One region of the Agrobacterium burrii genome, then DNA from elsewhere that is predicted to be linked to it. Evidence: predicted binding sites of a transcription regulator. Region 1 holds the regulator's gene; the other holds the start of a gene.
What was found. The regulator HrcA, encoded in region 1, represses chaperone genes, less so after heat shock. The targets are predictions, from matches to a motif close to GTTAGCACTCNCNNNNNGNGAGTGCTAAC.

Region 1 (15,969 bases):
CGGGAAGACGCCGACGTGACGGAAGGCCGTGAAGCGGCCCAGAAATTCAACGCCGAGCAGAGACAAGGGCCAGGTTTCATCAAGCGCCGTCTTCGGAAAACGCCAACGGCCCATGCCGTCCTCATCCGTATCGCCGCTGAAAATGGCATCGGCATTCTGCCACACGCGGTCGGGGACCGACGGTTGCCACAAGGCCTGCGCCTCGGGACGGACGACGCGGTAGTCGCCATATTGCTCGAGTTTCAGGCCATTGCCGCTGTCGATCAGGTGAAAATCGCCCGCTCCGCTCGATTCCAGAATGACCGGAACCTGTTCTGCGGGACGTTCACCGGTGCGTTGCTTGAGGGGCCGTGCAGGCGCCTGCTCAATCGCCGGTGCGGCAGCAACCTTCTCCTTCGGTGCAGGTTTCGGCACGCTGCGAACCGCGTCGGGTTCGCGCTTTTTCGGCGCTACCTCCGCGCGTCGCGCCGGCTTTGCGGCATGAACCTGTTTTTTCTCGCTCCCGGCACGTGCGCGATTGCCCGGCCGGCTGTCTTTTTTCTTCAATGGAAATCTTTCCGCTTCTGCCCGCGTCTTGTGGCGCAGCAAATAGCATTCCGCACGCCGCTCGACTAGAGCCGGAACGACTGTCGGCTATATCACTTTGCCGGGAGTTGGCCCGCATTCGGAAGCTGAGCGGCCCCAGTCGCCTTCTGGCGGTTCGCCTCATCGTGCCAGCGAACGGCTTCCCTGGCTTCGATACGGGCGCGTTTGCGATGTTTGCCCTGCGCGAACCATGTCGCCGACGATCCCAGCAGCACGCCGAAAATAACGGCCAGAAACAGGAACACAAAAAACGGCGCTGTAAAGGACAGAACGCCGTCATCGGGCCGGAAAGGATTGAGCGCAAGCGTTACGGCCTGGCGGTTGGCCACGCACAGGATGACGAGGATAATCGCCAGCGGAAGCAGGATGATAAGGTTGATGATTTTTTTCGACATCCGACATTACTCCATCGCTGCGGGGTTCCGCCGGCCCCGTTTCCGGCGTCGGGCGGAAGAGACGATCAATCGTCCTCTTCTTCGTCACCCATTCCGGGGTTCAGGCGCTCACGCAGTTCCTTGCCTGTCTTGAAGAAAGGCACCCATTTTTCCTCGACGAAAACCGATTCGCCCGTGCGCGGGTTCCGCCCCGAACGCGAAGGTCGGTTTTTCACCGAAAATGCGCCGAAACCACGAAGCTCGACACGATTTCCACCCGCCAGGGCATCGGTGATTTCATCCAGCACCGCATTGACGATGTTTTCCACGTCACGGTGATAAAGGTGCGGGTTACGCGCAGCAACGATCTGCACCAGTTCAGACTTGATCACGGTTGCCCCCTGAAAGAATTGGATTTTTAACGTGGCCCAACCTGCCAAACGGAAACAAGACCGTCAAGAAACAACTTGTCCGCGCCGAGCTGGCCGGGTCCCGCAAAGGGAATTAAATCGTCATATCCCAGAAACTTCGCTATTTGCGCAACACTGAAAAGCGAAAACGGCGAGCGGGACGACGGCGCGCGCCATTCGACGATCGGCAAATCCTTCGCGACGCCGTGTGTTTCGAGATAGCCGCGGATTTCCTTTTCGCCGCCGAGCGTATCGACCAGCTTGTTGGCGAGCGCCTGCCTGCCTGTGAAAATCGATCCATCCGCCAGTTTCAGCACATCCTCACGCGGCAGCTTGCGACGATCGGCCACAAGGTCGACAAACCAGCCATAGCTGTCCATCACCATGGCCCGGATCATCGTCTTTGCCTCTTCAGGCGCCTCGTGGAACGGCGAAGGTTCCGCTTTCAACGGAGAGGACTTGATTTCCTGCAGTGACACGCCAAGCTTGTCCATCAGCTGGCCGACCTGGGGATATTGAAAGATCACGCCGATCGAGCCGGTAATCGATGTCTCACCGGCGACGATGGTATCGCCTGCCGACGCGATCATATAGCCCGCGGAGGCCGCCAAAGTGCGGACGTCGGAAACGACTGGCTTCTTTTCCGCAACGCCGCGAATGGCCTTGAAGATGCGCTCACCGCCATAGGTGGTGCCGCCCGGCGAGGAGATCGACACGATCAGCCCTTTGACATTGTCACTCTTGGCGATCTTGTCGAGCCGTTCCAGGAGTTCGGTATTGTCCTGGATCAGACCGGAAATCTCGACGCGGGCGATATGGGGCTTGGCGCTTTGCTGCGGCTCGGTCCAGAAAAACCGGTAGAGGCCGAAAATACCGACGACAAACAGCAAAACAGCGGCAACCCGCCAGAAAGTCAGCTTGCGGCGCAATCGCCTGCGATCCGCTATCGCCATATTATCCATCGAAAACCTCTGCCATCCGGCCTTTGACGCCACGTGTGCTTCACGGCCATATGGTTCTTCTAGCGCGAAGCCGCAAGGAAACAATAAGGAAACCAGAATTACGATAAAATTCGTATTTCCCTTGCACCTTTCCAGACAAAAACCATATTGGCAGGACAAAGCACTCGTGCCAAACACATCAAGATAAACATACAAGCTTCAATTGCGCGCCAAAATGGCGCCCAGGGAGCTTCCGGACCCACTCTTATGCTCGAACGACTCCGCGAACCCGCGCCAGCATTTCCGCTGCCGAATGACCAGAACGGCGCTTACGAGCGCGCTCTGCGGCATTCCGCGCGCGTCAAGCGGCTGAAAATCATCCTGCCGCTCAGTGCCGCAGTGATTTCGCTCGCCTTCATCGCCGTTTCGCTCATTCGAACCTGGGCGCCCGACGAGGTTTCACTGGAAAGCGCCAGGATCGAAGACGGCAAGATCGTGATGGAAAAACCTGCCGTTGCCGGCCGCAACGAAAAGGGGATCGACTATTCCATGAACGCCGAGCGTGCGTTGCAGGATATCGCCAATCCCAACCTGATGACGCTCGAGAAAGTTCTGGCCGCCGTGCCTGTTAATGACAGCATCGCGCAGGTGATTGCCAAGGAAGGCATTTTCGACCGCGCCACCAATACGCTGAAGATGACTGCACCTTTTGACATCAATCTCAGCAATGGCATACAAGCGAAGTTCCAGTCTGCGGATGTTGATCTGAAGGCCGGAAAAATGAGCAGCAAAGAGCCCGTTTCGATCAAAACAAACGACGGTGCCATTGTTGCGCAATCGATTGATATCGCCGATAATGGCAAGACGATTACATTTTCGGGGCAGGTACGGGCACGTATCGCTGCATCCAATATCAAAAATGAAGCCAAGTGAGAGCCCGGTCCAGATGATGCAAATTTCCCGTCCCGTTTCCCTTGGCAGATCCGCAGGCGTTGCAGCCGCAGGTCTTGTTTTCTCCTGTCTCGCAACCGTGGCTTTCGCCCAGAGCACCACCAGCAATATGCAGGGTGTGAAGCTCTCCAGCGACCAGCCGATCGCGATTGAAAGCGACCAGCTCGAAATCCGGGATCAGGAGCGTAAGGCCTACTTCACCGGAAACGTGAAAGTTGTGCAGGGCACGACCACCCTTCAGGCCGGCAAGATGACGGTCAACTACAAGGGCGAGGGCTCCTCTCTCACCAGCGGTGACGCGAATATCGAAAAAATCTTCGTTGATAATAATGTCTATCTGACGTCCGAGACCCAGAAGGCCACGGCCGATCACGGCGAATTCGACATGGCGGCGCAGACCTTTATCCTCACGGGCAAGCAGGTCGTTCTGTCCGAGGGCACGAATGTCTTCACCGGCTGCAAGCTCACTGTCCTGATGAATTCGGGACAGGCGAAGCTCGAAAGCTGCGGCGGCCCCGTTCGGATCATGCTCGATCCGAAATCGCAGAAAAAACAGTAGTCTCACCTCGTGAAGATACCCTCGATCTCAAAAATGTTTGGCGGTGGGCGCAACCCATCCGTGGAAGCGACATCACAGGCCGACAAGGCCCGTTATGAAGGCACGCTGATCGCGCATGGCCTGACGAAGACCTATGATACGCGCCGGGTCGTCAACGGCGTGTCGCTGGTCGTGCGCCGCGGTGAGGCCGTAGGGCTTCTGGGTCCGAACGGCGCCGGCAAGACAACCTGTTTTTACATGATCACGGGCCTCGTCCCCGTCGATAGCGGCAAGATCGCCATCAATGGCAACGATGTGACCGGCATGCCGATGTACAGGCGTGCGCGCCTCGGCGTCGGTTATCTGCCGCAGGAAGCCTCGATCTTCCGCGGCCTGACGGTCGAGGAAAACATCCGCGCCGTGCTTGAAGTCCACGAACCGGACAGCGTCAAACGCAACCGCAAGCTCGATGAGCTGCTGGAAGAGTTCCACATTGCCCAGCTGCGCAAGTCGCCTGCCGTTGCGCTGTCTGGCGGTGAACGTCGTCGTCTGGAAATCGCCCGCGCTCTGGCGACCGATCCGACTTTCATGCTGCTCGACGAACCTTTCGCCGGTGTCGATCCGATTTCGGTCAGCGACATCCAGAATCTCGTGAGGCACCTGACCGCACGTGGGATTGGCGTCCTCATCACCGACCACAATGTCCGTGAAACGCTCGGTCTCATCGACCGCGCCTATATCATCCATGCCGGTGAGGTTCTGACCCATGGCCGTGCGGACGACATCGTCAACAATCCGGATGTGCGCCGGCTCTATCTCGGCAATAATTTCAGCCTTTAAGCTTACGGGCGCGAAAGATTCTTCATCGCGCCCCGCGCTGACGCTTGACCAAACAAGATAAAAAAGCAATTTTTGGGCCAAGTTTCTTTGCCTTCTCAAAATTTATGAAAACTGTGGCAATGGAGAAGCTGTAAGGGGAGTTTCGCGTCCGCCATGGCATTGTCTGCCAGCCTTTTGCTGCGTCAAAACCAGTCTCTCGTCATGACACCGCAACTGATGCAGTCCATCCAGCTGCTTCAGATGACGCATTTCGAGCTGACGCAGTTTATCGCGCAGGAGGTGGAACGTAATCCTCTGCTCGAAATTGCGGCAAACGATGGCGATTTGGGCGGAGATATCCCTGATAATGCGGATAATTTCAGCGATGCCGACGGCGAAGCCTCGGATAAAAACACCCCGGTAACGGCCGATAGCGACGACTGGTACGGCGACCGCGCCGCAAATCTTGGCGAGCAACTGGATACCAGCTTCGAAAACGTCTTTCCTGATGATGCCGAGCCCAGAAAGGCCGATGCGCCCGAACTGGCAAGCCAATGGAAATCCATGCCCGGGCAGGAGTCCGGCGAAAGCTATGATCTCGACGACTTCGTCGCCGCGAAACAAAGCCTCGGCGACCATCTCAATCAGCAATTGCCGTTCGCCATCTCCTCTCCGGAAGACAGGATGATCGCTGACGCGTTGATCGGCCAGCTCGATGAGACCGGGTATATTGCAACGGACGCCGTCGATGATGTCGCCGAACGGCTGGGAGCGGCCCCGTCAGTGGTGGAGAGCGTTTTGAAGACGCTTCAGGGCTTCGATCCTCCGGGCGTGTTTTCCCGTTCCTTGAGCGAATGTCTGGCGATCCAGCTCGCCCAGAGGGATCGGCTCGACCCGGCAATGCGGGCCTTGATCGACAATCTGGAGCTTTTGGCCAAACGCGATTTCGCGACCTTGAAAAAACTCTGTGGGGTCGATGAAGAGGACCTTCTCGACATGCTGGCGGAAATCCGGACACTCAATCCGCGTCCCGGCGCAGGTTATGATTCGACCGTTTCGGAGACGATCGTCCCTGATATCATCGTTCGGCCCTCCTCCTCCGGCGGCTGGCTGGTGGAGATCAATCCCGACACCCTGCCGCGGGTGCTCATCAACCAGAGCTACTTCGCCGAGGTCTCGAAACATAAGGCGCGCGCAGGAGAGGACCAGGATTTCCTTTCCGAGTGCATGCAGACGGCCCACTGGCTGACTCGCAGCCTCGACCAGCGCGCCCGGACGATCATGAAGGTGGCGACGGAAATCGTGCGCCAGCAGGACGCCTTCCTCGTCAATGGCGTCGATCACCTGCGCCCGCTGAACCTCAAGACGGTGGCCGACGCCATCAAGATGCACGAATCCACCGTCAGCCGGGTGACGTCGAAGAAATACATGCTGACGCCGCGCGGGCTGTTCGAACTCAAATATTTCTTCAGCGTTTCGATCAGCGCCGTTGAGGGCGGCGATAGCCATTCGGCGGAAGCGGTGCGTCACCGCATCAAGGCCATGATCGCACAGGAGGCCGCCGAGGCGGTGCTTTCCGATGACGATATCGTCGACAATCTGAAGAAGAGCGGTGTTGATCTCGCCCGCCGCACTGTCGCCAAATATCGTGAGGCGATGAACATCCCCTCCTCCGTGCAGAGACGCCGGGAAAAGAAGGCGCTCGCCAGGTTGTCAGTCTTCTGAGCGGTGCATTTGATCACGTTTGGGGCGCTTTTTTGCCGCACCATTGACTCTTATCACGCCAGGGGCTAGAAGCCCGCCGCACACGTAAGCAAGGTCATTTGTAACGGAATAATCTCCACCGTCCATGGGCGTAAAATTCGAATGGAGGCTTTTTAAGGTCTTCGAAACGCTTGGATGCGCGCGCGGCTTGACGTAAGCTGGTACTCGCAAATCACTACAAAAAGGAAAATTTCCATGAGTGTGCGTGTATCTGGTAAACATATGGAGATCGGTGAATCTTTCCGTCAGCGGATTGAGGACAATATAGGTCTGGCAGTTACCAAATACTTCGATGGGGGGTATTCAGGCCAGGTAACCGTGGAGAAGTCCGGATCGCGTTTTGCCGCCGATTGCAAGCTGCATCTCGATACCGGCGTTGTATTGCATGCAGCGGGTCAGGCAAATGATCCGCAGGCAAGCTTCGATGCCGCCGCAGAGCGGATCGAGAAGCGCCTGCGTCGCTACAAGCGCAAGCTTAAGGACCATCACAGTGGTTCGAATGGCGTGTCGCAGGAAATCGCCTATACGGTGATGGATGCTGTTCCCGATGAGGACCATGAGGTTCCCGAGGATTACGCGCCCACCATCGTTGCGGAGAGTTCGAAACAGATAAAGACGATGTCCGTTGCCAGCGCCGTGATGGCGCTCGACATGACGGACGAACCGGTTCTGCTATTCCGCAGCCCGGGTAAAGAATATCTCAACATCGTCTACCGACGTCATGACGGCAATATTGGCTGGATCGACGCGGAAACGATCAAGAGCTGAACAGTCTGACAAGACGTGGGAGGCAGAGCGCGAAAGCGCATCTGCCTTCTGCATCGTCTCGATGGCATGAAGGAAAAAGAGAATGGCGTTGGCAGATTTGCTGCAACAAGATGCGATTATTCCCGCCCTCAAGGTGAATTCCAAAAAGCAATTGCTTCAGGAGCTGGCCGCAAAGGCAGCCAGAATTACCGGGATCTCGGAACGGGAAGTTTTCGACGTCATCCTCCAGCGTGAAAAGCTCGGCTCTACCGGCGTCGGCCACGGCATCGCCATTCCGCATGGCAAGCTCGCCAGCATTCATCAGATTACGGGCGTCTTCGCACGTCTTGAAACGCCGGTCGATTTCGAAGCGCTGGACGACCAGCCAGTCGACCTGGTTTTCCTTTTGCTTGCGCCTGAGGGCGCCGGCGCGGATCACCTGAAGGCGCTGTCTCGAATTGCGCGCGCCCTGCGCGACCCTGAACTGGTGGCCAAGCTGCGCGCCACCGATTCCGACACGGCAATCTACGCTTTCCTCAATCAGGAACAGGCGACGGCGGCTTGATCCGTCGCCGCTGATCTCAGGTTTTCATGACAATAAAAAACGCGCCTCAAGGGCGCGTTTTTTATTACACAGGCAGGAATGCCTCAGGCATCCTTCTCATTGACAGACGCCGTGCCGGGCTCGGCCGATGTGGCAGTTTCCACCTTCGGGCCACCCTTGGCAACGCCAACCATGGCGGGGCGCAGGACGCGGTCACCGATGGTGAAACCGGCCTGAATAACCTGAAGCACGGTGTTGTTCGGAACTGCCGGATTGGGGATTTCAAACATGGCCTGGTGGAAGTTCGGATCGAACTTCTGGCCCTCGGCATCGATCTTCTTGACGCCATGGCGCTCGAGCGTTGACAACATCGAGCGTTCGGTCATCTCGACGCCTTCGATCAGGCCGTTGAGACCGGCTTCGCCATTGGTCTTGAGCTCATCCGGGATGGCCTCGAGCGCGCGGCGAAGATTGTCGGAAACGGCGAGCATGTCGCGTGCAAAACCGGCCAGCGAATAGGCCTTGGCGTCCTTGACGTCGCGCTCGGTGCGGCGGCGAAGATTATCCATTTCGGCGGCAAGACGCAGGAACTTGTCGCGCAGATCGGCATTTTCAGCCTTCAGCAGCTCGACCGGATCGGGTTCGGCAGCATCAGCCGGCTCTTCCCCGGCAAGTGCTGGATCGAGAAACTCTTCGGCGACGTCCGCGTCAGGTCCGGGCTTTTTTGTATCGTCGGTCATGACGTTCTCCAGATTTGAATATTGTTGGTTGCGCCCGATATCGAGCTTTGGCGGGCAAAAATCAAGGCTTGCGGCGAAAAGCTTGCCGCATTCTCCAACCTTGCGGGCTTGTCCTATCTCTGTTTTCGGGAAAGGCGGGCCATGATCTGCGCGGTGTAGTCGACCATGGGGACAATACGGGCGTAATTCAGCCTTGTCGGCCCGATGACACCAACCGCACCCACGACCCGGTTGTCCTCATCGCGATAGGGCGCAACGATCAGCGATGAACCGGACAGCGAAAAGAGCTTGTTTTCCGAGCCGATAAAAATCCTGACCCCCGAACCGCTTTCCGCAAGGTTGAGGATTTCGATGAGATTTTCCTTGCGCTCCAGATCGTCGAACAGCAGACGCACACGGTCAATGTCTTCTTCGCCGGCTAGGCCTTCGAGCAGGTTGGAACGTCCGCGAACGATGAGGCGGCCGAGCTTGCCCTCCTCATTGTCACCCGCCCAGACGGCAAGACCGCGTTCGATGAGGTCTTGCGCCAACGTGCCGAGTTCCGATTGCAATTGCGCCTGCTGCGTCTGGAACTGGCCGCGCAGTTCCTGCAGCGTCTGGCCGGAGAGGTGGGCGTTGATGAAATTGGCCGCCTCGGTCAATTGCGAGGAGGATATACCGGCCGGCAGTTCGATGATGCGGTTTTCGACCTGATTGTGATCGCCCACCAGAACGGCGAGCGCCTTGGTGGGCTCCAGCCGGATGAATTCGACATGTTTGAGGATGACATCGTTCTTGGCCGTCAGCACAAGGCCGGCACCGCGCGACATGCCCGACAGCATGCGGCTTGCCTCAGTCAGCAGCCCTTCCAGCGATTGTTCGTGGCCGGCGACGGGACCGATCTGCCGATCGATATTTGCCCGCTCGTCGGCGGGGAGATCGCCCACCTGCATGAAGGCATCCACGAAGAAACGCAGCCCCGTCTGGGTGGGCAGGCGTCCGGCGCTGATATGCGGCGAATAGATGAGGCCCAACTCTTCGAGATCGCTCATGACATTGCGAACGGAGGCAGGGGAAAGCGACATCGGCAGCAGCCGCGACAGGCTGCGCGATCCCAGGGGTTCGCCAGTGTCGAGATAACCTTCAACGATGCGCCGGAAAATTTCCCGCGACCGTTCATCCAACAGCGATGCCTGATCTTTTGAAAGCGGTGCTGAAAAACCCATCACGTCCGTTCTTTGTCGTCCAAATCTACTCTGAGCCAATATAATGCGTTGCGCCGCTGCGGCAAAATGGAAATTGGCTTTGCAAAAGCCCGGAGCGCGCCTTAGAAGGCAGGAACCAACATGGAGAGTGGATCAAATGCGGCCTTCAGGCAGAAAAACCGATCAGATGCGCAAGGTTTCCTTTGAGCGCAATTTCTCGAAACATGCGGAAGGCTCCTGTCTGGTCAAATTCGGTGACACGCATGTGCTCGTCACCGCAAGCCTTGAAGAAAAGACGCCGCCATGGCTGCGCAACAGCGGCAAGGGCTGGGTGACCGCCGAATACGGCATGTTGCCGCGCTCCACCCATGAGCGCATGAAGCGTGAAGCCGCTTCCGGCAAGCAGGGCGGCCGCACGCAGGAAATCCAGCGCCTCATCGGCCGCTCGCTGCGCGCCGTCGTTGATCTGCAGGCGCTCGGCGAACGCCAGATCAGCATCGACTGTGACGTCATCCAGGCGGATGGCGGCACACGCACGGCCTCCATCACCGGCGCATGGATCGCCCTGCATGATTGCCTGAAGTGGATGGAAACCCGCAACATGATCAAGGTTGAGAAGGTTCTGAAAGACCATATCGCCGCGATCTCCTGCGGCATCTTCGCCAAGCAGCCGGTCATCGATCTCGACTATCTGGAAGATTCTTCCGCCGAGACCGATGCGAATTTCGTCATCACCGGCTCCGGCGGCATCGTTGAAGTTCAGGGGACGGCGGAAGGCGCACCCTTCTCCGAAGAAGAATTCCTGACGCTGCTTGGCCTTGCCAAGGCCGGATGCAGTGAACTGGTCGCCCTTCAGAAACAGACGATCGCCTGAGCCGACAGGAAACCGTGATGCGCAAGCTCGATACCAGAACGATCGTCGTCGCCAGCCACAACAAGGGCAAGATCGCCGAAATCGCCGACCTCATCGGACCTTTCGGCTTTTCCGCCAAGTCGGCTGCCGAGCTGAACTTCCAAGAGCCGGACGAGACGGGCACCACCTTCGAGGAAAATGCCGCCATTAAGGCGCTTGCCTCCGCGAAGGCATCCGGCCTGCCGGCCCTGTCCGACGATTCCGGTCTGGTGATCGACGCGCTGGACGGCGCGCCGGGCGTCTATACCGCCAACTGGGCGGAGACGGCCGACGGCACGCGCGATTTTGCCATGGCTATGCAAAAGGTCGAGGATGCGCTTGCCGAGCGCGGTGCGTCGAAAGCCGAAGATCGCACGGCCCGTTTCGTCAGCGTGCTCTGCCTTGCCTGGCCGGACGGTCATGTCGAATATTTCCGCGGCGAAGTGGAAGGCACGGTGGTGTGGCCGCCGCGCGGAACGAGCGGTTTCGGTTACGATCCGATCTTCAAACCGGAAGGTTATGACACTACATTTGGCGAGATGACGGCCGATGCGAAACACGGCTGGAAACATGGTGACGCGTTTGCTTTGTCGCATCGCGCCCGCGCCTTTAAAAAATTCGTAGAAACCTGCCTGGAGGCATAAACCCTATGGTCGGGGAGCATCATTTTTCTGCCCCCGGCGCATCGCTTCTGCCGGATACGGGCGATCCCGGTTTCGGGATCTATCTGCATTGGCCCTTTTGTGCGGCCAAATGTCCCTATTGCGATTTCAACAGCCATGTCCGCCACCGGCCAGTGGATCAGGAGCGGTTTACCGCGGCCTTTCTGCGTGAAATGGAACATATGCGGGCGCTCAGCGGCCCGAGGGTGGTGACCAGCATTTTCATGGGCGGCGGCACGCCATCGCTGATGGACCCGCAGACGGTCGCCGCCATTCTGGATGGCGTTGCGCGTTTCTGGCACGTGCCCGACGGTATCGAGATTACCATGGAAGCCAATCCTTCCAGCGTCGAGGCGGAACGGTTTCGCGGTTATCGCGCAGCGGGCGTCAACCGCGTCTCGCTTGGCGTGCAGGCACTGAACGACCGTGACCTGAAGTTCCTCGGCCGCCTGCATGATGTTGCCGATGCCCTGAAGGCCATTCGGCTGGCGCGGGAGATTTTTCCGCGCATGTCCTTCGATCTCATTTATGCCCGCCCGAAGCAGACGGTGGCCGAATGGGACGCCGAACTGAAGGAAGCGGTCTCCTATGCCGTCGACCATCTGTCGCTCTATCAGCTGACTATCGAAGAGGGCACGCCTTTTTATGGTTTGCACAAGGCCGGCAAACTGATCGTGCCGGATGGCGAGCATTCGGCTGTGCTTTATGAAGCGACGCAGGAAATCACCGAGCGCTACGGCATGCCGGCCTATGAGGTTTCCAATCACGCCCGCCCCGGCGCCGAAAGCCGCCATAACCTCACCTATTGGCGTTATGGCGACTATGCCGGCATCGGCCCCGGCGCACATGGCCGCCTGACCAGAGGCGCCTCCAAGCTCGCCACCGCCACCGAGCGACACCCGGAAACCTGGCTCGAGACCGTCGAGCGGGAGGGCCATGGCATGGTCGATCAGGAAATGCTGGGCGTCGACGAGCAGGCCGACGAATTGCTGCTGATGGGGCTTCGCCTGCGCGAAGGCATCGATCTGGCCCGCTGGAGCGATCTTTCCGGCCGCGATCTCGACCCGGAGAAGGAGGAATTCCTTCTGCAGCACGGTTTCGTGGAGAGGCTTGGCAATTCGCGCCTGCGCTGCACGCCTTCGGGCATGCTTATTCTGGATGCCGTGGTCGCCGATCTCGCCTGCTGACCGGCCCTCAGCCAATCAAGAATTGAGAAGCCAATAAAAAAGCGGCCCGGAGGCCGCTTTTTTCATGCGTTGTTTTCGTTGATCAGCCGCTTCAACAACTCAACCTCGTGGCCGAGCTTGGTATCGCCGGAAATCAGTTCCTCGATCTTGCGCACCGCGTGGAGAACCGTGGTGTGATCGCGACCGCCGAAACGGCGACCGATCTCGGGGAAGGAGCGCGGCGTCAGCATCTTGGCCAGATACATGGCGATCTGACGCGGCTTGACGATGACGCGGGTGCGGCGGTTGGAGACCAGCTCCTGTCGCGACACATTATAGTGTCTGGCGACGATGCGCTGAATATCCTCAATGCGCACGCGCTTGGCCTCACCGCTTCCGACGAGGTGCGACAGCAGCTCATCGACACGGTCAACCGAGAGGTTCGGCTCAAAAGAGCGGCGGAACATCAGCTGGTTGAAGGCGCCTTCAAGCTCGCGTCCGCTCGCCGTCACGCTTTTGGCCACATGGGTCAGGATTTCGTCCGAAATCTCGAAAGACGGATCGTCCTGACGTGCAGAACCCATACGACGGTTGAGCATTTCATACCGCATGTCGTAATCGGGACCTTCGATCTCGATCGCCATGCCGCCCTGAAGACGGGAACGCACACGCGGATCGAGCGATTCCAGCTCCCACGGCGCACGGTCTGCCGCCACCACGACCTGCTTGGCGCTGTCGAGCAGCATGTTCAGCAGGTGGCAGAATTCGTGCTGGATCATCTTGCCCTGCAGGAACTGCATGTCGTCGATGACGAGCAGATCGATATTGCGCAGCGTGTCCTTCAGCGTCAGCGCATCATTGTCGCGGATCGCGGTCGCAAAACGCCACATAAAATATTCAGCCGTCAGATAGACCACGCGCGGATTGCGCGGGCTGTCGATGGCGGCATTGGCGATGGCCTGCAGAAGATGCGTCTTGCCGAGACCGACACCCGCATGGATGAACAGCGGGTTGAAGCGCACGGCGCCGGCACCGGCTTCGGCGATCGTCTTTGCCGCCGCAAGTGCGACACGGTTGGACGAGCCTTCGACAAAGGTATCGAAGGTGAAACGTGTATCGAGCGGCGAGCCAAACAGCGGCCCGGAGCCACCCTGACGCAGGGTCGCCTGCGCCGCCGCAGGCTGTGCGGAAGGCGCTGTCGCGGGCTGCGACGGAATGAAGGACTTGTTACGCGGAGCCGCCCCGACTTCAGGTGCGGGCTGCACCCGTTCGTCAGTCTGCGCCGGACGAACCGGACGGCTGGCCGAGCGAACAAGAATTTCCACCTTCAGCACATCCGGATCCTCGCTCTGGACGAGGTTGGTGATCAAATCCATGTAACGGTTGTTGATCCAGGACTTCAGAAAGGTCGTCGGAACGGTAAAGCGGACGACGCTTTTCGAAACGGTATGGAGTTTGAGCCGTGCAAACCAGCTCGCATAGACCTCGGGACCAACCTGTGCCTTGAGCCGCGCGCTAAAACGCTCAAACAGCGCATCGTGCTTCATTGCCGATTTGTCCCCTGCCGCTTCTGAGCAAGCTGCATCACGAGCCTTCGGTGCGCGGTCCCCATCGGCCACCGCACCCATCGCCAAATTCAATTGCATATTGCCGCCTTTCAAATTGCCAATCATAGCCTGACGATCAAAAATCGATCGCCAGAGATCCCCCTCGTATTATTCCCGCCTTCAGCGCTCCCCTCGAAAGAGCATCAAAGGCTACTACTTGTTTGCGAGCCGGTTATCCCATTTCCCTCCCCCTCATGGAGAGGCCTGCGACACGCTAAAGACGCTCCTTTCGCCACAACCCTAAGGCGTATTCTTGAGGACAAAAAACCCCTGCCCGTTCCGAGACCGAAACGGCACAAAAAGCTCCATGACCTGAGAAAACGGGTCTCGAAAGACCCGCCAGCAAGAAGGTGAATATCGTCGATATTATCATCGAGATAATCTGTGGACTGAGATCCGCACCCCTTGTTGAAATGCATTTAGGCAGGATCGTGGGGAGAGATCAATGGCGTTTTTTCTGCAAAAACTCAGAACGGCCATTGACTCACAAAGGCCGTTTTGCATCACCGGCAAGGCCCGAAGCAGAATCGCTTATGAATCAATGAGATTCAATTTTGGCAATTTTAGAGAGCCTGTTTTGGTAAAAAAATAAAAATCTTCTTGACTCAAAACTGGTCACGACTTCCGTAGAGAAAGCTTCCCATTTTCCGAGAGACCTCCAGCAAGCCATTGTTTTTATTTAATATTTCCTGTCGTCCATCTGACACGCGTTTGTCACGTTACGGCAGGAATGATTAACAGGCGGTTAGAATCACAAAAAGCCCGGTCAAAAGACCAGGCTTTTTGAATAGTTATTTGTGATTAGCCGGATTAGGCGGAAAGAGCCTTAACGCGCTGTGCAAGACGCGATACCTTGCGGGATGCGGTGTTGCCGTGCAGGACGCCGCGGGTAGCTGCGCGCTGGATCTCAGGCTGAGCTGCCTTCAGAGCTTCGGTGGCGATTGCCAGATCGCCGGAAGCGATGGCTTCCTCGACCTTGCGAATGAAGCCGCGAACGCGCGAACGGCGAGCCTTGTTGACTGCGGTACGGCGAGCGATCTTGCGGGTCGCCTTTTTCGCCGAAGTTGTATTGGCCATGTATGCCTCTCTTCGAATTCAAACCAAATTCCGCAACCAGAGGATCGGGTCGTTCGACGACCTCACTTAACCCAAGAATGCGGGAGTAATTTCGGACAAGCCGGATGGCTTTCCTTAACCGTGGGCGGGCATATACCGCTAAAGCGCACGTCCGTCAACGCGCAAATGGCGGAAAACGCCGATATTCCGACTCCTTAGCGATTCCGGAAAACGGGTTTGCGCTTTTCGATGAAGGCCGCCATGCCCTCCTTCTGATCCGCCGTTGCAAAGAGCGACTGAAAGGATCGCCTTTCGTATCTCAAGCCTTCCGCCAGCGACACCTCGAAGGAGCGATTGACGCTTTCCTTGGCCATAAGAACCGAGGCACGTGACAGCGAAGCGATGCGGGTAGCAGCCTCCACCGCCTCCTCCATCAGATTTGCGGCCGGTACGATGCGCGAGACGAGACCGGCACGCTCGGCCTCCGCCGCATCCATCATGCGGCCGGTCAGAACCAGATCCATGGCCTTTGCCTTGCCCACCGCCCGTGTCAGCCGCTGTGAGCCGCCCATGCCGGGAATGACGCCGAGGGTGATCTCCGGCTGACCGAACTTCGCCGTTTCCGAAGCGATGATGAAATCGCACATCATTGCCAGCTCGCAGCCGCCACCGAGCGCAAAACCCGAAACGGCGGCGATAACCGGCTTCCTCGTCGAGGCGACCTCGTCCCAGCCGCCGAGAAAGTCGCCGACATAGGCGTCGACAAAATCCAGCCCCTGCATTTCCTTGATGTCGGCGCCTGCGGCAAATGCCTTTTCCGAGCCGGTGATGATGATCGCACCGATGGAATCATCGGTAGAGAATGAAGAGAGAATGTGCCGCAGTTCTTTCAGAAGCACCGAGTTGAGGGCGTTGAGCGCCTTGGGGCGGTTGAGCGTGATGACGCCCACCTCATCACGCTTCTCGACCAGTATCGTTTCATAATCCAC
Region 2 (15,969 bases), on a different contig from region 1:
GCGGCTGCAGCTTCAAGCCGTGGAAGGCCTCGCCGCCGGCCGGCAGATGCTGCACAACAAGCCAGTGCGGGAGGTGAAGCCGGAGCCGCTGATGAAGCCGAAGAACAAGGCGGAGAAGCGGGAGGAAGAGGATATGGAGGACAGCGAGACGGAAGTGTCGTTGTGAACTTCGCGGCACTGGCTAAGAGGGGCCCGCTTGTTTCTTTTCCTCAAGGGGGAGAAGTCCGCGGCAGCGGGACGAGGGGGCAAGGGTAGTGAGATACGGCAACGTTGCCCCCTCATCCGACCCTTCGGGCCACCTTCTCCCCGACGGGGAGAAGAAACACGTGGCACCCGCTCGCTCCCGAATACTTAGGGAGTAGCGCTCAAGCCTCCACGCCCTGCCCGCGATGAAACAGTTCTACCTGCATCTCTATCTGCCGCTTCAGATCGTCCTTGATGCTCGCGGAGGCGTTCAGCACCTCTTCGGACTTCAGGAAATCCAGCACGCCGAAACGGTGAACTGGCGGCCGGAGGAAAATGTGGGGTGGGCGTAGTCTCAGCTTCAGGGCAATCGCCGCCTGCATCATCAACTGGCTGGCGCCGAACAGGCTTTCCAGCCGGTTGGGCATGGTGGTGCCGTCACCTTCCGGGCCGCCGACAACGTCGACGCCGATGACGATATCGGCCTTGTCCAGCAGATGTTCATAAGGGACCGGATTGAAGATGCCGCCATCGATCATGATGCGACCATCGATACGCACCGGCATGAACAGCGCCGGAATGGCGGCGGATGCCGCCAGCGCCTGGATTATTTCGCCGGTTTCCACCACCACTTCGGTCTGGGCGTAATAATCCGTGGTCAGCACCTTCAGCGGGATGGCGAGTTCCGAAAAATCCTTCGGCAGGGCCTGCGGCATCAGGGCGTGCAGGATGAGTTCGAGATTGAACTGGCCGAGGCGAAAACCATCGACCGCATGGCGCATCGAGGCTGGGCCGAGGCTCCAGAGCCGGTTTGCAACCGAGCCTTTGCGCCCCATGAGTTCGAGGGTGTATTCACGGATTTCCCGGCCGCTCATGCCGGCCGCCATACCCGCGCCGATGATGGAGCCGATGGAGGAGCCGGACAACGCCACCGGGCGGATGCCGAGTTCGTCGAAGGCCTCGACGACGTTGATGTGGCAGATACCGCGTGCGCCGCCACCGCCGAGCGCCAGTCCGAATGTCGGCTCATGGCCACCCGCGCCGGCGCCTTCGAGGACATCTTCCCCGGCATGCACGATCGTGACACCCTCGTTTACACCCTGCTCCATGCGAATACCCAAATTCTTTCCGCAGAAAAAATCCTGCCTATTGCGCAAACAAGACAAGACCGTGGCGTGACGGGAAGGCCTTCCCGTCAGGGTTCGTAGCGGTAGAAATGCATTTTCGTGTCGCCGAAGATACGGCTTTCGAGAAGTTTGAACGCCGCATCGACGGTGACCGCGACATCGCCGCGCTCTTCCAGAATGGCGAGCGCGCCGGGCGCCAGCCAGCCGCCGCCATGGGCGGCAGCGAAAGCCTTCTCACCATGGCCCTGACCATAGGGCGGATCGGCGAAGAGAAGATCGAAGGGCTCGATATTGTTGACGCCACCAAGCTTGGTGGCATCACGACGCAGGATACGGGCACGCCCGTGCAACCCCAGCGCATCGATGTTTTCCCAGAGCAGCCCCCTGCCCTCAACGCCGTTTTCGACGAAGAGCGCCACACGACAGCCACGCGACAAAGCCTCCAGCCCCACCGCGCCCGTTCCGGCGAAAACGTCCAGAACGCGCGTACCATCAAGACTTTCCGGATAGGCGTGACTTAAAATGTTGAAAAGGCTTTCCCGCGTCCTGTCGATGGTCGGACGAATGGAATTTGTTTTCGGCGCGGCCAGATTTCGGCCGCGAAACTCACCGCCTACGATCCGCATTACGTGTCATTCCCCTGCCACCAGTCGGTTTGCCACCCGGGCCTTTGCCGCCCGGCTTGCCGCCGCCGGGGCCATTGCCGCCGGGGCCTTTACCCTTGCCCGAAAAACCCGAACGCTCGCCACGCTCGCCCGACTTACCAAAGGACGGCTTGCCGGATGCGGGCCTGCCGCCCGGCTTTGCACCACGGGGCTTGTCCCCGAAAGGCCGGTCGCCACGGGGACGATCGCTGCCGGGACGATCCCCTTCTTCGCGGGGCTTGTCACGAAACGGCCGTTCGCTGAATGGCTTTTCACCACGCGCGGTACGATCGCCAAAACTCTTCTCGCCACGCGGACGGTCGCTGCGCGGGCGATCACCATCTTCGCGAGGCCGGTCCCGGAACGGCCGGTCACCGAAGGGTTTGTCGCCGCGCGCCGGACGATCACCGAAGCTCTTTGCGCCGCTGCGTGCAGGACGCTCGCCACGGGGGCGGTCGCCGTCTTCACGGGGGCGATCCCGGAAAGGCCGGTCGCCGGACGGTTTGCCGCCAAAGGATTTGCCGCCGCGTCCACCGCGATCGCCAAAGCTCTTTTCGCCGCGTGCCGAGCGGTCGCCACGGCCGGGGGCGCGATCATCCTCGCGGGTGGGTTCCGAGCGGATCCACTCACCCTCTTCATCGGCATGGCGCACGAGGCTGCGGCGCGCTTCGTCCTGGGCGGACGGCTTCTTGAACAGGTTTTCGGCTTCGGCGCGGGCAGACGACTTGCGCTCCTTGCCGTCGCGGGTCGGCCTTGCACCGGGCGCCATCCACACATTGGCGGTGCGGCTGGTGCCGGCGGGCTGGCGGGGGCTGCGGCGCTCTTCGCCGTCATCTTCCTTGCGGCCCTTGCCAGCGAATTTTCCGGCAGGCTTCGCGCCGAACTTGCCGGCTGGCTTATCACCGCGTTTGGTGTCGAGACGGCCGAGCGCCTTTTCGCGGCGATCTTCCGGTTTGCCGGCCGATCTCTCAAAACGCGGCTTGCCTTCCGGCGCGTCGCCGCCCTTTGCCCATTCGGACTTCGGCGCGCGTTTGGGCGCGTTGTCTTCTTCGTCTTCGGCAGGCGCATTGGTGTAGATCGGCGCATCGAAATTGGCGCCGGACTCTTCAATCAGGCGCGGGCCCAGCTGGTCGCGCAGCATGCGGCCGCGCACTTCCAGCACCTTGCTCTCGGGCAGATCGCCAAGCTGGAACGGACCGTAGGAGATGCGGATCAGGCGGTTGACCTCGAGACCTAACGCACCGAGCACGTTCTTGATTTCGCGATTCTTGCCTTCACGCAGGCCCATGGTGATCCAGACGTTGTGGCCCTGGGTGCGGTCGAGCGTCGCATCGATTGCACCATAAAGCACGCCGTCGACGGCGATGCCGTCCTTCAGCTTGTCGAGTGCGGCCTGATCGACCTCGCCATGGGCGCGCACGCGGTAACGGCGCAGCCAGCCGGTGGTCGGCAGCTCCAGAACGCGGGAAAGGCCGCCATCATTGGTCAGCAGCAGCAGGCCTTCGGTGTTGATATCGAGACGGCCGATGGACAGGACACGCGGCAATTCACCGGGCAGATTGTCGAAAACGGTCGGGCGGCCTTCCGGGTCGGAGTTGGTCGTCACCAGACCGGCGGGCTTGTGGTACAGCCACAGGCGCGTGCGCTCCGCACCGCGGATCGGCATGCCATCCACTTCGATCTTGTCGGACAGCGTGGCGTTGACCACCGGGCTGTCCAGCAGAACGCCGTTCAGCGACACGCGACCTTCCATGATCATGCGCTCGATATCGCGTCGCGAAGCGACACCGGCACGCGCCATGATCTTGGAAATACGTTCCGGCTTGGTGCCGCCAACGATCTCGCCCACGGGGGCAGCCTTGGCTTCCGCCGGTTTCTTTTCACGCTCTGCAGCGGGTTTACCGGGGCCTTTCGGCTTGTTGTCGCGGCTAAACGTCTTGCCACCGTCACGCTTCGGCTTGTCTTTAAAAGTCATTTGTTGTTTGCCTGTTGTTTGGGCTGTCCTATCAGGTCCAAGCACGAGGGTTAAGAGGAAATTGAAACGCAATGGCCGAAACGACGCATTTCATGGAACTGGCGCTTGCGGAAGCCCGTGCCGCGGCTGAGCGACAGGAGGTTCCGATCGGCGCCGTACTGGTTCTGGACGGCCGCGTCATTGCCCGATCCGGCAATCGCACCCGTGAATTGAACGATGTGACGGCGCACGCCGAAATCGCCGTGATCCGCATGGCATGCGAGGCGTTGGAACAGGAACGCCTGCCCGGTGCCGATCTTTACGTCACGCTGGAGCCCTGCACCATGTGCGCGGCGGCGATCTCTTTTGCCCGCATTCGCCGCCTTTATTACGGCGCGCAAGACCCCAAGGGCGGCGCGGTGGAGAGTGGCGTGCGCTTCTTCAGCCAGCCGACATGCCACCATGCGCCGGATGTCTATTCGGGACTGGCGGAAAGCGACAGTGCTGACATTCTGCGACAGTTCTTTCGCGACAAACGTCTCGAGGATTGAGCGGCGAGCGGGAAAGACAAAGCCTCCCGCCGACCATCAGCCATTTTTTAATTGGCCTGTTTTTATTGGCCAGCTTTTACTGGAAAGGGTTCCACCAGCTCTTACCGGTGTTTGCCACGGCCGCTTCTTTCTTGCGGCGCTTTTCCTTCTTCTGTTCCGGCTCGCCGAGATCGGTCAGCTGATCCTGCGGAACGCTGCGATATTCGGCCGGCGGATCGGTGAGGAACTTGCGCTGGTTGTTGACGACGGAGCCGCCCTGGGCATCGGCCTTGGCCTTGCGGAAGGCTTCCCATTTCTGGGTTTCGGTCATCTGACCAGCCGTGCCATTGCCGGCGAGCAGCGGTGAGCGGTAATGCGGGTTGTTCTTGTTGGCATCCGCTTCATCGCGCAGGCGTTCGCGGGTTTCTTCCGGCGATTCGACCCATTGCGGATTAGATTCGCGGTTGGCCATGTTCTGCTGCGGCGAGGCCAGCTGTTCGGCGCGGGACTGGGCCGGAACGACAAGACCCGGGCGCGGGCTGTATTTCAGGTTGCGCTTTTCCTGGTCGTTGCCGGTAATCGAGGTCGCATTGCCGAGATCGTCGACCAGCTGTTCCGCCGACGTCTTGCCTGTCCCGTAGGTCGGGCTGGTGCAGGCGCCCAGCAGCACGCCTATGGCCGTGATGCCTGCAACCGTGCGAAACATGCCAAAACCCTGCGCATTAACCTGCCCAAAAGCCTTCATCGTCGTCATAAAAACCCTTCCAGCCGTCCGTCCCACTGCGCCAGACATCGTCTTTCGGCAGGCGGTAACCCGCATTGCCGTGCAAATCCGGCCATTTTCAGGCAGGTGTACCGGATGAAGAGGCAAAGCGCAATTCATCCGGCCATTTTCATTATGCCAGAGCCGCAAGCATTTTTAGCAAAGCCAACGCTCTACTACATTATGGAGAATTTAAAAAAATACTGTAATTTATGATTGCATTTATCATCGCGTCACATTTCCGGTATAGTATTACATTCGTTACGAACAGTAAAAAAAACAAACATATAAATTAAACTTTGCATTTTTTAATTAACTTAACTATATAATGGAGATTAAATATGCATGGATCATTTGATTATCAAGAAAATATCTCTTCTATAAAAGAGGGAATTCTTGCAGACGCAGCGCTTGGTGATGGAAAAGAAATAAAAATATTCACTACAAAAAATTCTACGGAAATAAAGGCGATCATCGATGTTGCCAACGCATTCCCAATGGATAAAATTATAGCGCGCTACGTCAAAGACGAAGGCGTGTCCCAATTGGTAGCGCGCATCCATGAAAAAGAACTAAAGCGGTTTTTAGCGTTGTGCGCTATATATCGCGGCCCTATAGGTATGCGCGGTCAAGTCGATGAACTCTGGCATTCATTTTTGATGTTTACCGAAGACTATCAGCGCTTCTGCGAAGAAGTAGCAGGAGAATTTATTCATCACGCCCCGAATGACGAGGACACACCTGAAGCCGGCCGTCGCATCGCCGCTCTTCGGTTCAATGCCACATACGAAGCAGCATTTGGACAGTCTCCAGACCCTGAGGTTTGGCCTCTTCTGACTTCAGATAACTGCATGAATGGTTGCGGTAGTCGCTGCGGCGGCTGCAGATGCATGACGACCCCCTAACCCCCCGTTTTTTAAGCGCCGCACCGAGTTCGGTGCGGCGTTTTACGAGATGGACTACATTCGGCCTATGGCAACGAGTTCCCGCAACGCAGCCGCATCGCGGGCCGAAACCTCGGGATAATCCGGGTCGGAACCGACATCGGTGGTGATGCGCCAGGAGCGGGCGCATTTTGCGCCTTCCGCCAGCTTCTGTTCGACCACGACCTTTGCGACTTCCGGCAGACGGAAGCCATCGGTCGGGCCTTCATCACCGACCACCGAGATGGCCGAGGTGATGCAGATTTCGGCGAAATCTTGGCCCTTCAGCGCGGCCAGAAGATCGGCATCGATGATGTGCACGACGGGGGCAGCCTCCAGCGAGGAGCCGATACGCTTTTCACGGCGTTCGACTTCCAAGGCACCGGTCACGACGGTGCGAACCTTGCGGATCTTGTCCCACTTGGCTTCAAGAGCATCATTCTTCCATTCCGCCGGGATTGCCGGGAACTGGACGAGATGCACCGATTCCGCCTGCGGATAACGCGATAGCCACGCTTCTTCCGTCGTGAAGGGCAGCATTGGCGCCAGCCACGAAACGAGGCAATCGAACAGCCTGGAAATGACCGACAAGGCCGCCCGGCGCTTCAGCGACGACGGCGCGTCGCAATAAAGCGTATCCTTGCGGATATCGAAATAGAAGGCGGAAAGCTCGACATTCGAGAAGTCCACCAGCGCGCGGGCGATCTTCTTGAACTCGAAACCGTCATAACCTTCGCGCACGACCTTATCCAGATCGGACAGGCGGTGCAGCACCAGCTTTTCCAGCTCCGGCAGATCGGCGTAAGCAACCTCCTCGCCCTCATAATGGGCGAGCGTGCCGAGCATCCAGCGGATGGTGTTGCGCAGCTTGCGATAGGCATCGACATTGGTCTGGATGATGGCCTTGCCGAGGCGCTGGTCGTCCCAATAATCGGTGGTCATGACCCACAGGCGCAGGATATCCGCGCCGGCATCCTTCATGACTTCCTGCGGCGAGACCACGTTGCCCTTGGACTTGGACATCTTCTCACCCTTCTCATCCATGGTGAAACCATGGGTGACAACGGTGTCGTATGGCGCACGGCCGCGTGTCGCACAACCTATGACGAGGGACGATTGAAACCAGCCACGATGCTGGTCGGAGCCTTCAAGATAGACGTCCGCCGGCCATTTCAGATCCGGACGGTCTTCCAGCGTGAAGGTGTGAGTGCAGCCGCTGTCGAACCACACGTCGAGAATATCCATGACCTGCTGCCATTTGGCGTGATCGTGGTCATTACCGAGGAAACGTTCCTTTGCGCCTTCGGCAAACCAAGCATCCGCGCCGTCAGCTTCGAAGGCGTCAAGGATGCGCTGATTGACAACATCGTCAAGCAGAACCTCACCCTTCTCGTCCGCGAAAATCGCTATTGGGACACCCCACGCTCTTTGCCTCGAAAGAACCCAGTCGGGTTTGCTTTCAATCATGGCACGCAAACGATTCTGGCCGGAGGCCGGTACGAATCGTGTAGCCTCGACGGCACTGAGCGACCGCGAGCGTAGCGTGGTGCCATCACCCAACTCCGTCTCCATGCTGATGAACCATTGCGGCATATTCCGGAAGATGACCGGCTTCTTGGAGCGCCAGCTATGCGGATAGCTGTGCTTCAGGCGACCTCGCGCAAACAGGTTATTAGCAGCGATCAGCGCCTTGATGACGCGATCATTGGCGTCACCCTTCTTGCCGTTATCGTCCATGACGCGGGCCGCACCGCCGTCGGCCGACGGGCCGAAACCGGGGGCGTCTTCGGTGTAGAAACCGTCATCGCCGACCGGGAACGGGATAGCCGGCGAGACGCCACGCGCTTCCAGCTCGCGCTGATGCGCGGTCCAGACGTCAAAGTCCTCGCGGCCATGGCTCGGTGCGGTGTGTACGAAGCCCGTACCGGCATCATCGGTGACGTGATCGCCATCGAGAAGCGGAACCGGGAAATCATAGCCGAGCGAGGCCAGAGGATGGGCGCAGGTGATGGCGGCCAGTTCTTCGGTTTTGACATCGCGAACGAGCTTGAAGCTCAGCTTCGCCTTAGCCGCTGCCTCATCGGCAAGCTTCTTCGCGAAGATCAGCTTTTCACCCGGCTGCGGGCCGAAATCGTTCTGTGCGCTTTCGACTTCGAACAGGCCATATTCGACCCGCGAAGAGAACGCGATGGCGCGGTTGCCGGGGATAGTCCACGGCGTGGTCGTCCAGATAACGACGGAAACACCGGAAAGAGCGGGCGCAGCATCCTTCACCGGGAATTTCACCCAGATCATATCGCTCTCGACATCATGGTATTCGACCTCAGCTTCCGCCAGCGCCGTGCGTTCCACCACCGACCACATGATCGGCTTCGAGCCGCGATAGAGCTGGCCGGTCCGGGCGATCTTCAGGAGTTCGCCGGCGATGCGGGCCTCGGCGTGGAAGTTCATCGTCGTATAGGGATTTTCGAAGTCGCCCTCGATGCCGAGGCGCTTGAACTCTTCCGACTGCACCTTGATCCAGCCGGCCGCAAACTCACGGCACTCCTTGCGGAATTCGTTGACCGGAACCTCGTCCTTGTTCTTGCCCTTGGCGCGATAGGCTTCCTCGATCTTCCATTCGATCGGCAGGCCGTGGCAATCCCAGCCCGGCACGTAATTGGCGTCGTAACCGCGCATCTGGAACGAGCGGGTGATGACGTCCTTCAGGATCTTGTTCAGCGCATGGCCGATATGGATGTTGCCATTGGCATAGGGCGGGCCGTCATGCAGCACGAATTTTTCGCGGCCGGCGGCGGAAGCGCGCAGCTTCTTATAGAGACCCATTTCCTGCCAGCGCTTCACCGTTTCCGGTTCTTTCTGCGGCAGGCCGGCGCGCATCGGGAAATCCGTCTGCGGCAAATAAAGGGTGGCGGAATAGTCGAGTTTTTCTGCGGTGTCGCTCATAATCGTACCGTTGTTGCGCGCCGTGTCGGTCGCGCCGTCTCAATTTAAAACAGGGCAAATACGGAAAGCGCCATGACGACTGTCATGACAAGCGCCAAAATCCCGGACCTTCCGGCTCGTCAGAGCGGGCGGAAAGCCGGGCCAATAATTCGGCTAATCTGAGTTTTAAACATCAACCGGTATTGGGACATGGCGGATTGTTTATGCGGTTTTCCAGTAAAAAGGAAGAGAAAAGCGACAGCAATCGGGGCCGGAATAAGGGTCGGTCGACCCTTTCAGCTCAAAAGGCGATTTTCGCGTCCAGTTCGCTCAGCGGCCGCACACCTGACAGCATCGCCCTCGCCTCTTCCTCATCACGCCTGATCTGTGCGACCAGCGGTTCGAGGCCATCGAATTTCAGCTCGTCGCGCAGATGCCCGAAGAAGGACACCGAACAGACCTCGCCATAAAGATCGCCGGAAAAATCGAAGACGAATGTTTCAAGCAGTGCCGCGCCGTTTTCCGTCACGGTCGGGCGGTAACCGAAGCTTGCGACGCCATCGCGGATCGAACCATCGGGACGGCGGAACCGCACGGCATAGATGCCCGCCTTCAGTTCCGTCTCCGGCGCCAGCGCCATGTTGGCGGTGGGGTAACCCAGCGTGCGACCTAGCTTCTTGCCGTCTATGACTTCGCTTTCAACGGTGAAACGATAGCCAAGCAGTCCGGCAGCCCCCGCCACATCGCCCTCGCACAGAAGCGAGCGGATACGGCTGGAGGAGACGACATCCGCGCCCTCGTCGCGAAAGGCGTCCACCAGCGTCACGTCGAAGTCGTGGCGCTTGCCGGCCGCCATCAGAAATGCCGGGCCGCCCTCGCGGCCCTTGCCGAAATGGAAATCGAAGCCGGTGACGACGGCACTCGCGCCCAGCCAGTCGACCAGAATGGATTGGACGAATTCTTCCGCCGAACGCTGCGAGAATTCCCGATCGAAGGGATATTCGATGACGGAGCGGAAGCCGATGGCCTCGAGAATGCGCGCCTTCAACGGCGCGGGCGTGAGGCGGAAGACCGGCACGTCAGGGCGGAAGACGGAACGGGGGTGTGGTTCGAAGGTCAGAACCAGTGCGGGAACGCCGCGCGCTTCCGCCAGTTCCAGCGCCCGGTCCAGAACAGCGCGGTGGCCGCGATGCACGCCATCGAAATTGCCGATCGCGATGACGCCACCGCGAAGATTGTCCGGCAGCGACTCCTTTTTTTCATTGCGATGAAAGACGGTCATGGCAGTCGATCCATATTTTACGCCGGCTTAAGCCAGACGTTTCTCAGGCAAGGCGGGGCATCCACCAGCCGGGAGCCGCGCCCTGCCCCTTGAGATAGGCGTTGAGAAGCGCCTCGTCCGTGTGGCCATTCAGCGTATATTCGGCGGCGTGAATGCCGCCGCTGATATAAAGAAGGTTGAGGCCGCTCGCAATCGCGCCCTTCACATCCGTCGGCATGCCGTCGCCGATGGCGAGCACACGATCTTTGGGGAAGGCGCCGCGAACTTCCTTGGCCGCCGCAAGGCAGGCTTCGTAAATCGGCGCGTGCGGCTTGCCGGCAATGCGAACCTCGCCGCCCAGCTGTTCGTAATAGGCGGCCATTGCACCGGCGCAGGGGATGATGCGCTCGCCGCGCTCAACCACCAGATCGGGATTGGCGCAGATCATAGGGGCTTTACGGGCGATGAAGCCCTTGAGCATTTCGGTGTAGTCCTCCGGCGTTTCCGTTTCGTCGTCGAAGAAACCGGTGCAGACAACGGATTGCGCTTCCGCTTCGGCCACGCGCTCGACATCCAGGCCTTCCAGCAGCGGCATGTCCCGCTCGGGGCCAAGCAGGAAGACTTTTTTCGGGCCTTCCGCGATCAGACCACGAGTGACATCGCCCGAGGTGATGATGCGGTCATAGGCTTCATCCGCCACGCCGAGCACGCGAAGCTGGGCGATGACGCCGGGGGCGGGACGCGGCGAATTGGTGATGAGCACCACCGTCTTGCCGGCCTTGCGCGCTTCGTGCAGCGCAACAGCCGCATCTGGGAAGGCGTTGACGCCATTGTGCAGCACGCCCCAGACATCCGAAAGAATAACGTCGAACCCATCAGTGATTTCGCCGAGGGTGAGAATGCGATGGGCCATGATATGCTTTCCGGATGCGAGAAAAGGGTGTGCGTGACATCGCAAAGCAGGACGCCGATGGCAAGGAAAAAAGCGGTGCCGAGCCTGCCTGCCAATCCACCCGCCACCGTGCGGACATAAAACCCCGCTAGGCCCGTAACGGATGAGGAGTTGCCAAAAGGGTTGGTTTTCACCCGCCGCTCAGCGCATGGGAAATTTCTGTCATGGAACGCTGATAACCATAAGTCGTGAAATTTTTCCGACGGCGCGTTCTTGACTCAGGCAGAACGCCTCCTTATCTCGGTTCCGCTGGCACTCAAACAAAGAGAGTGCTAACACCCATCTCGTGAACCTCCAAAAGGTTCCTGAAGTCATTTGATCGAGGGATTAGGCAATGACAAGCACCAATTTCCGCCCGCTTCACGATCGCGTCGTCGTTCGTCGCGTTGAATCCGAAGCAAAGACCAAGGGCGGCATCATCATTCCCGATACCGCCAAGGAAAAGCCGCAGGAAGGCGAAATCGTCGCCGTCGGTTCCGGCGCACGCGATGAGTCCGGCAAGGTCGTCGCTCTCGACGTCAAGGCTGGCGACCGCGTTCTGTTCGGCAAGTGGTCGGGCACCGAAGTCAAGCTCAATGGCGAAGACCTTCTGATCATGAAGGAAGCCGACATCATGGGCATCATCGGCTGATTTAGCCGAACCCGTCCTTCCTTAAATTTCAAGCCGGACCCGGTCCGGCCATTCGAAACCAGGAGTTTTGAACATGGCAGCCAAAGAAGTAAAATTCGGCCGCACAGCGCGCGAAAAGATGCTCAAGGGCGTCGACGTTCTTGCTGATGCAGTGAAGGTAACCCTCGGCCCGAAGGGTCGTAACGTCGTTATCGACAAGTCCTTCGGCGCTCCGCGCATCACCAAGGACGGCGTTTCCGTCGCCAAGGAAATCGAACTGGAAGACAAGTTCGAGAACATGGGCGCACAGCTCGTTCGCGAAGTCGCCTCCAAGACCAACGACATCGCCGGTGACGGCACCACCACCGCAACGGTTCTGGCCCAGGCCATCGTTCGCGAAGGTGCAAAGGCAGTTGCTGCCGGCATGAACCCGATGGACCTGAAGCGCGGCATCGATCTCGCCGTCGCAGAAGTCGTCAAGGACCTTCAGGCCAAGGCCAAGAAGATCAACACCTCGGAAGAAGTTGCACAGGTCGGCACGATCTCTGCAAACGGCGAGCGTCAGATCGGCCTCGACATTGCTGAAGCAATGCAAAAGGTTGGCAACGAAGGCGTCATCACCGTTGAAGAAGCCAAGACCGCAGAAACCGAACTCGAAGTCGTCGAAGGCATGCAGTTCGACCGCGGCTACCTGTCGCCCTACTTCGTGACCAACCCGGAAAAGATGATTGCGGATCTCGAAGACGCATACATCCTTCTGCACGAAAAGAAGCTTTCGAACCTCCAGGCCATGCTGCCGGTTCTCGAAGCTGTCGTTCAGACCGGCAAGCCGCTCGTCATCATCGCTGAAGACGTCGAAGGCGAAGCTCTTGCTACGCTCGTCGTCAACAAGCTGCGTGGCGGCCTCAAGATCGCTGCCGTTAAGGCTCCTGGCTTCGGCGACCGCCGCAAGGCCATGCTGGAAGACATCGCCATCCTGACCGGTGGTACCGTCATTTCCGAAGACCTCGGCATCAAGCTCGAAAACGTTACTCTCGACATGCTCGGCAAGTCGAAGAAGGTTTCGATCTCCAAGGAAAACACCACGATCGTTGATGGCGCTGGCCAGAAGTCCGACATCGAAGGCCGCGTTGCCCAGATCAAGGCGCAGATCGAAGAAACCACTTCGGATTACGACCGCGAAAAGCTGCAGGAACGTCTTGCCAAGCTCGCTGGCGGCGTTGCCGTTATCCGCGTTGGCGGTTCGACGGAAGTTGAAGTGAAGGAAAAGAAGGACCGCATCGACGACGCTCTCAACGCGACGCGCGCTGCCGTCCAGGAAGGCATCGTACCGGGCGGCGGCGTTGCCCTGCTGCGTTCTTCCACGAAGATCACCGTCAAGGGTGAAAACGACGACCAGGAAGCCGGCGTGAACATCGTTCGCAAGGCTCTGCAGGCTCTGGTTCGCCAGATCGCAGAAAACGCTGGTGATGAAGCTTCGATCGTTGTCGGCAAGATTCTCGACAAGAACGAAGACAACTACGGCTACAACGCTCAGACCGGCGAATATGGCGACCTGATCCAGCTCGGCATCGTCGACCCGGTCAAGGTTGTTCGTACAGCCCTGCAGAACGCAGCTTCGGTTGCTTCGCTGCTGATCACCACCGAAGCCATGATTGCCGAACTTCCGAAGAAAGAATCGGCAATGCCGCAGATGCCCGGCGGCGGCATGGGCGGCATGGACTTCTAATCAGTCCTGTCTCTGGAATAAGGAAAGGGCGGTCTTCGGATCGCCCTTTTTTTGTTACCGCCCATACTTTTTTGCAGGTGCGGCGTCGCAAGCGCACCAGATGCGCAGCATGGACTTCCAATCGGTCCTGTCTCTGGAATGCAGAAAGGCCGGTCTTCGGATCGCCCTTTCTGTTGAAATTTCGTAGGAAAAACTGCCTTGCCAGATGGCAGAATATCTTTTCGCGCGAGATGCCGGGCACAGGCTCAAGATATTGTCTCTTTTTGAGACAGCGGCAAATTTAGCCGGCTTGTTTTCGGTGACCTATGCAATAATCGGACGTCAAGACAGGCGAATCACCATTGCCGACCGGCCGGATTTCCGCTTCATCAAGCTTATATGTGCGACATTTAGTTGTCTTTTTTCATATATTTCGCGATTACGATGAAGGAATACATAATATTTTTGATTTTCTCACTGAGCGGTTGTTGTAGGCGGAAGAAAATAAACTATAAGTCACCCCCCATAAGGGTGCCGCGACTGGACGCAAGCATTGAAGGGGTTTCAATGCCTGGCAAATACGTTCGACTGCGGATGGCGGTGAAAATTCGACCTGGCGGCGAAGCTTGAAATAGCGGCGCTGGCACGATGTTCATGCGGGGGCGCGATTTGTTTGAAATATCAAGACGCAACGATGCTCTGCCTATGGCTGCGGCAACCATGCCCGATCCGCGAACCCTGTCACATTTTTTCATTTCAGAAGAATGGAACAGCGACCTTTCAAGCGGCGTCCTCCGGCTTGGTGAACACGCGTCTTTCATGCACGGCCTGCCGCCAGGCGAATGCGGTCTGCTCAGCCTGATCCGCTGTTATGATCGTGGTGACCATGCCCGTGTGCTGGAGCTTTTCGAACAGGCTTCCACCGCGGCCTCGCGTTTCTGTTTTTCGACCGGCGTCTCCATCTTGCCGACGATGCGGCAGCCGGTCATCTGCATGGGTGAATCCTCCGGTTTCGACGACGGCCAGCAGGGTCGGATTTCCGGGCTGTTCCTGTTTCCGCGTTTCGAAGATATTCGCTTCGCCGCCTAATTACGCAAGCGAATGAGCTTCGTTCACAAAATGAAGACAATTTGTCTCCTATTGTTCATCTTTATGGACGGATGAATTTCGGCCATTGATATCTCCAGACATTGCCTTGCAGCTAACCGGCGACACGCCGATCATCTACCGGAGATATCCATGACCAGCAGCCAGAACGTTCTCGTTCTCATCGCCCGCATTCTGCTTTCCTTCATCTTCATCTATTCCGGCTTTGGCAAGCTGACCGATCCGGCCGGCACCGCCGGCATGATCGCAGGCGCCGGCCTGCCCGCCGCAACCGCGCTTGCCTATCTTGCTGGCCTGTTCGAATTCGTTGCCGGCCTTGCCATTCTCGCCGGCTTCCAGACGAAGATTGCCGCATGGGCGCTTGCCGTCTTCTGCGTCTTCACCGGCCTCGTCTTCCACAGCGGCACCGTCGCCGTGCCCGGCTGGCCTGACCCGGCCCTCGGCTGGATCAATGCACTGAACGGCATCATGCTGATGAAGAACATCACCCTTGCCGGCGCTTACATCCTGCTCGCCGCCTTCGGTCCGGGCGCCTATTCCGTCGACGCCAAGCGCGGCGCGGCTTTGGCCCACGCCTGAGTCGAATTAAAAAACCAACAAAAAAGCCGCCGGATCGCTCCGGCGGCTTTTTTTGTTTTTAATTCTCAGAGCGCCGCTTTTATGCGCGATGCGATCTCATGAACTGCAGCATCGCCCTCGTGCTCCGGCTTGCGAGCGCGAACGAAGCAGGCTTCCGAGCGAACAATGATACCGTCCGAGAGGATTTTCAGGTGGTTGGCCTTGAGCGTCGAGCCGGTGGAGGTGATATCGACGATGATATCCGCCTGCCCCGCCGCCGGTGCACCTTCTGTCGCGCCGAGGCTTTCAACGATGCGGTAAAGCTGGATGCCGTGCTGGCGCGAAAAGAACTGCTGCGTTAGCCGCCAATATTTGGTGGCAATCGCCAGTCTCCGGCCATGGCGGGCGCGGAACTCAGACGCCACATCGCCAAGATCGGCCATGCTGTCCACATCCAGCCAGATTTCCGGCACGGCAACCACGACATCGGCATGGCCGAAACCGAGGCGGGCGCAAAACTCCACCTGCGCATCGGCATTTGCCAGCCCCTCGCGCACCAGATCTTCGCCCGTTACGCCGAAATCCACCGTGCCAACGCCGATTTCGCGGGCGATCTCGGAGGCCGACAGATAAGCGATCTCGATATCATCGCGTCCTTCGATGCGGCCGCGATAGGAACGGTCATTGCCGACAGAAGCGACTTTCAGCCCGGCGCGTTCCAGAA

Region 2: the regulator HrcA is predicted to act here: its motif matches at 11,511-11,539, upstream of groES (co-chaperone GroES).

Annotation. Positions count from the first base shown of each region.
Region 1 covers NZ_JAFLNA010000005.1:252,833-268,801, reverse strand. The annotation lists gene JZX89_RS12175 (class I SAM-dependent rRNA methyltransferase) at 1-546, opposite strand, end outside; gene JZX89_RS12170 (LapA family protein) at 639-980, opposite strand; gene JZX89_RS12165 (integration host factor subunit beta) at 1,046-1,375, opposite strand; gene sppA (signal peptide peptidase SppA) at 1,378-2,331, opposite strand; gene lptC (LPS export ABC transporter periplasmic protein LptC) at 2,578-3,243, shown strand; gene JZX89_RS12150 (LptA/OstA family protein) at 3,257-3,820, shown strand; gene lptB (LPS export ABC transporter ATP-binding protein) at 3,854-4,639, shown strand; gene rpoN (RNA polymerase factor sigma-54) at 4,793-6,343, shown strand; gene hpf (ribosome hibernation-promoting factor, HPF/YfiA family) at 6,578-7,150, shown strand; gene ptsN (PTS IIA-like nitrogen regulatory protein PtsN) at 7,233-7,694, shown strand; gene grpE (nucleotide exchange factor GrpE) at 7,778-8,413, opposite strand; gene hrcA (heat-inducible transcriptional repressor HrcA) at 8,527-9,618, opposite strand; gene rph (ribonuclease PH) at 9,755-10,471, shown strand; gene rdgB (RdgB/HAM1 family non-canonical purine NTP pyrophosphatase) at 10,489-11,133, shown strand; gene hemW (radical SAM family heme chaperone HemW) at 11,139-12,338, shown strand; gene dnaA (chromosomal replication initiator protein DnaA) at 12,401-13,864, opposite strand; gene rpsT (30S ribosomal protein S20) at 14,735-15,001, opposite strand; gene JZX89_RS12090 (enoyl-CoA hydratase) at 15,196-15,969, opposite strand.
Region 2 covers NZ_JAFLNA010000009.1:218,050-234,018, reverse strand. The annotation lists gene JZX89_RS17875 (monovalent cation:proton antiporter-2 (CPA2) family protein) at 1-166, shown strand, start outside; gene JZX89_RS17870 (patatin-like phospholipase family protein) at 366-1,292, opposite strand; gene rsmD (16S rRNA (guanine(966)-N(2))-methyltransferase RsmD) at 1,379-1,936, opposite strand; gene JZX89_RS17860 (pseudouridine synthase) at 1,917-3,929, opposite strand; gene JZX89_RS17855 (nucleoside deaminase) at 4,001-4,459, shown strand; gene JZX89_RS17850 (hypothetical protein) at 4,536-5,192, opposite strand; gene JZX89_RS17845 (glycine-rich domain-containing protein) at 5,543-6,106, shown strand; gene ileS (isoleucine--tRNA ligase) at 6,161-9,070, opposite strand; gene JZX89_RS17835 (bifunctional riboflavin kinase/FAD synthetase) at 9,351-10,331, opposite strand; gene JZX89_RS17830 (TIGR01459 family HAD-type hydrolase) at 10,375-11,223, opposite strand; gene groES (co-chaperone GroES) at 11,597-11,893, shown strand; gene groL (chaperonin GroEL) at 11,967-13,601, shown strand; gene JZX89_RS17815 (hypothetical protein) at 14,235-14,669, shown strand; gene JZX89_RS17810 (DoxX family protein) at 14,820-15,266, shown strand; gene hisG (ATP phosphoribosyltransferase) at 15,332-15,969, opposite strand, start outside.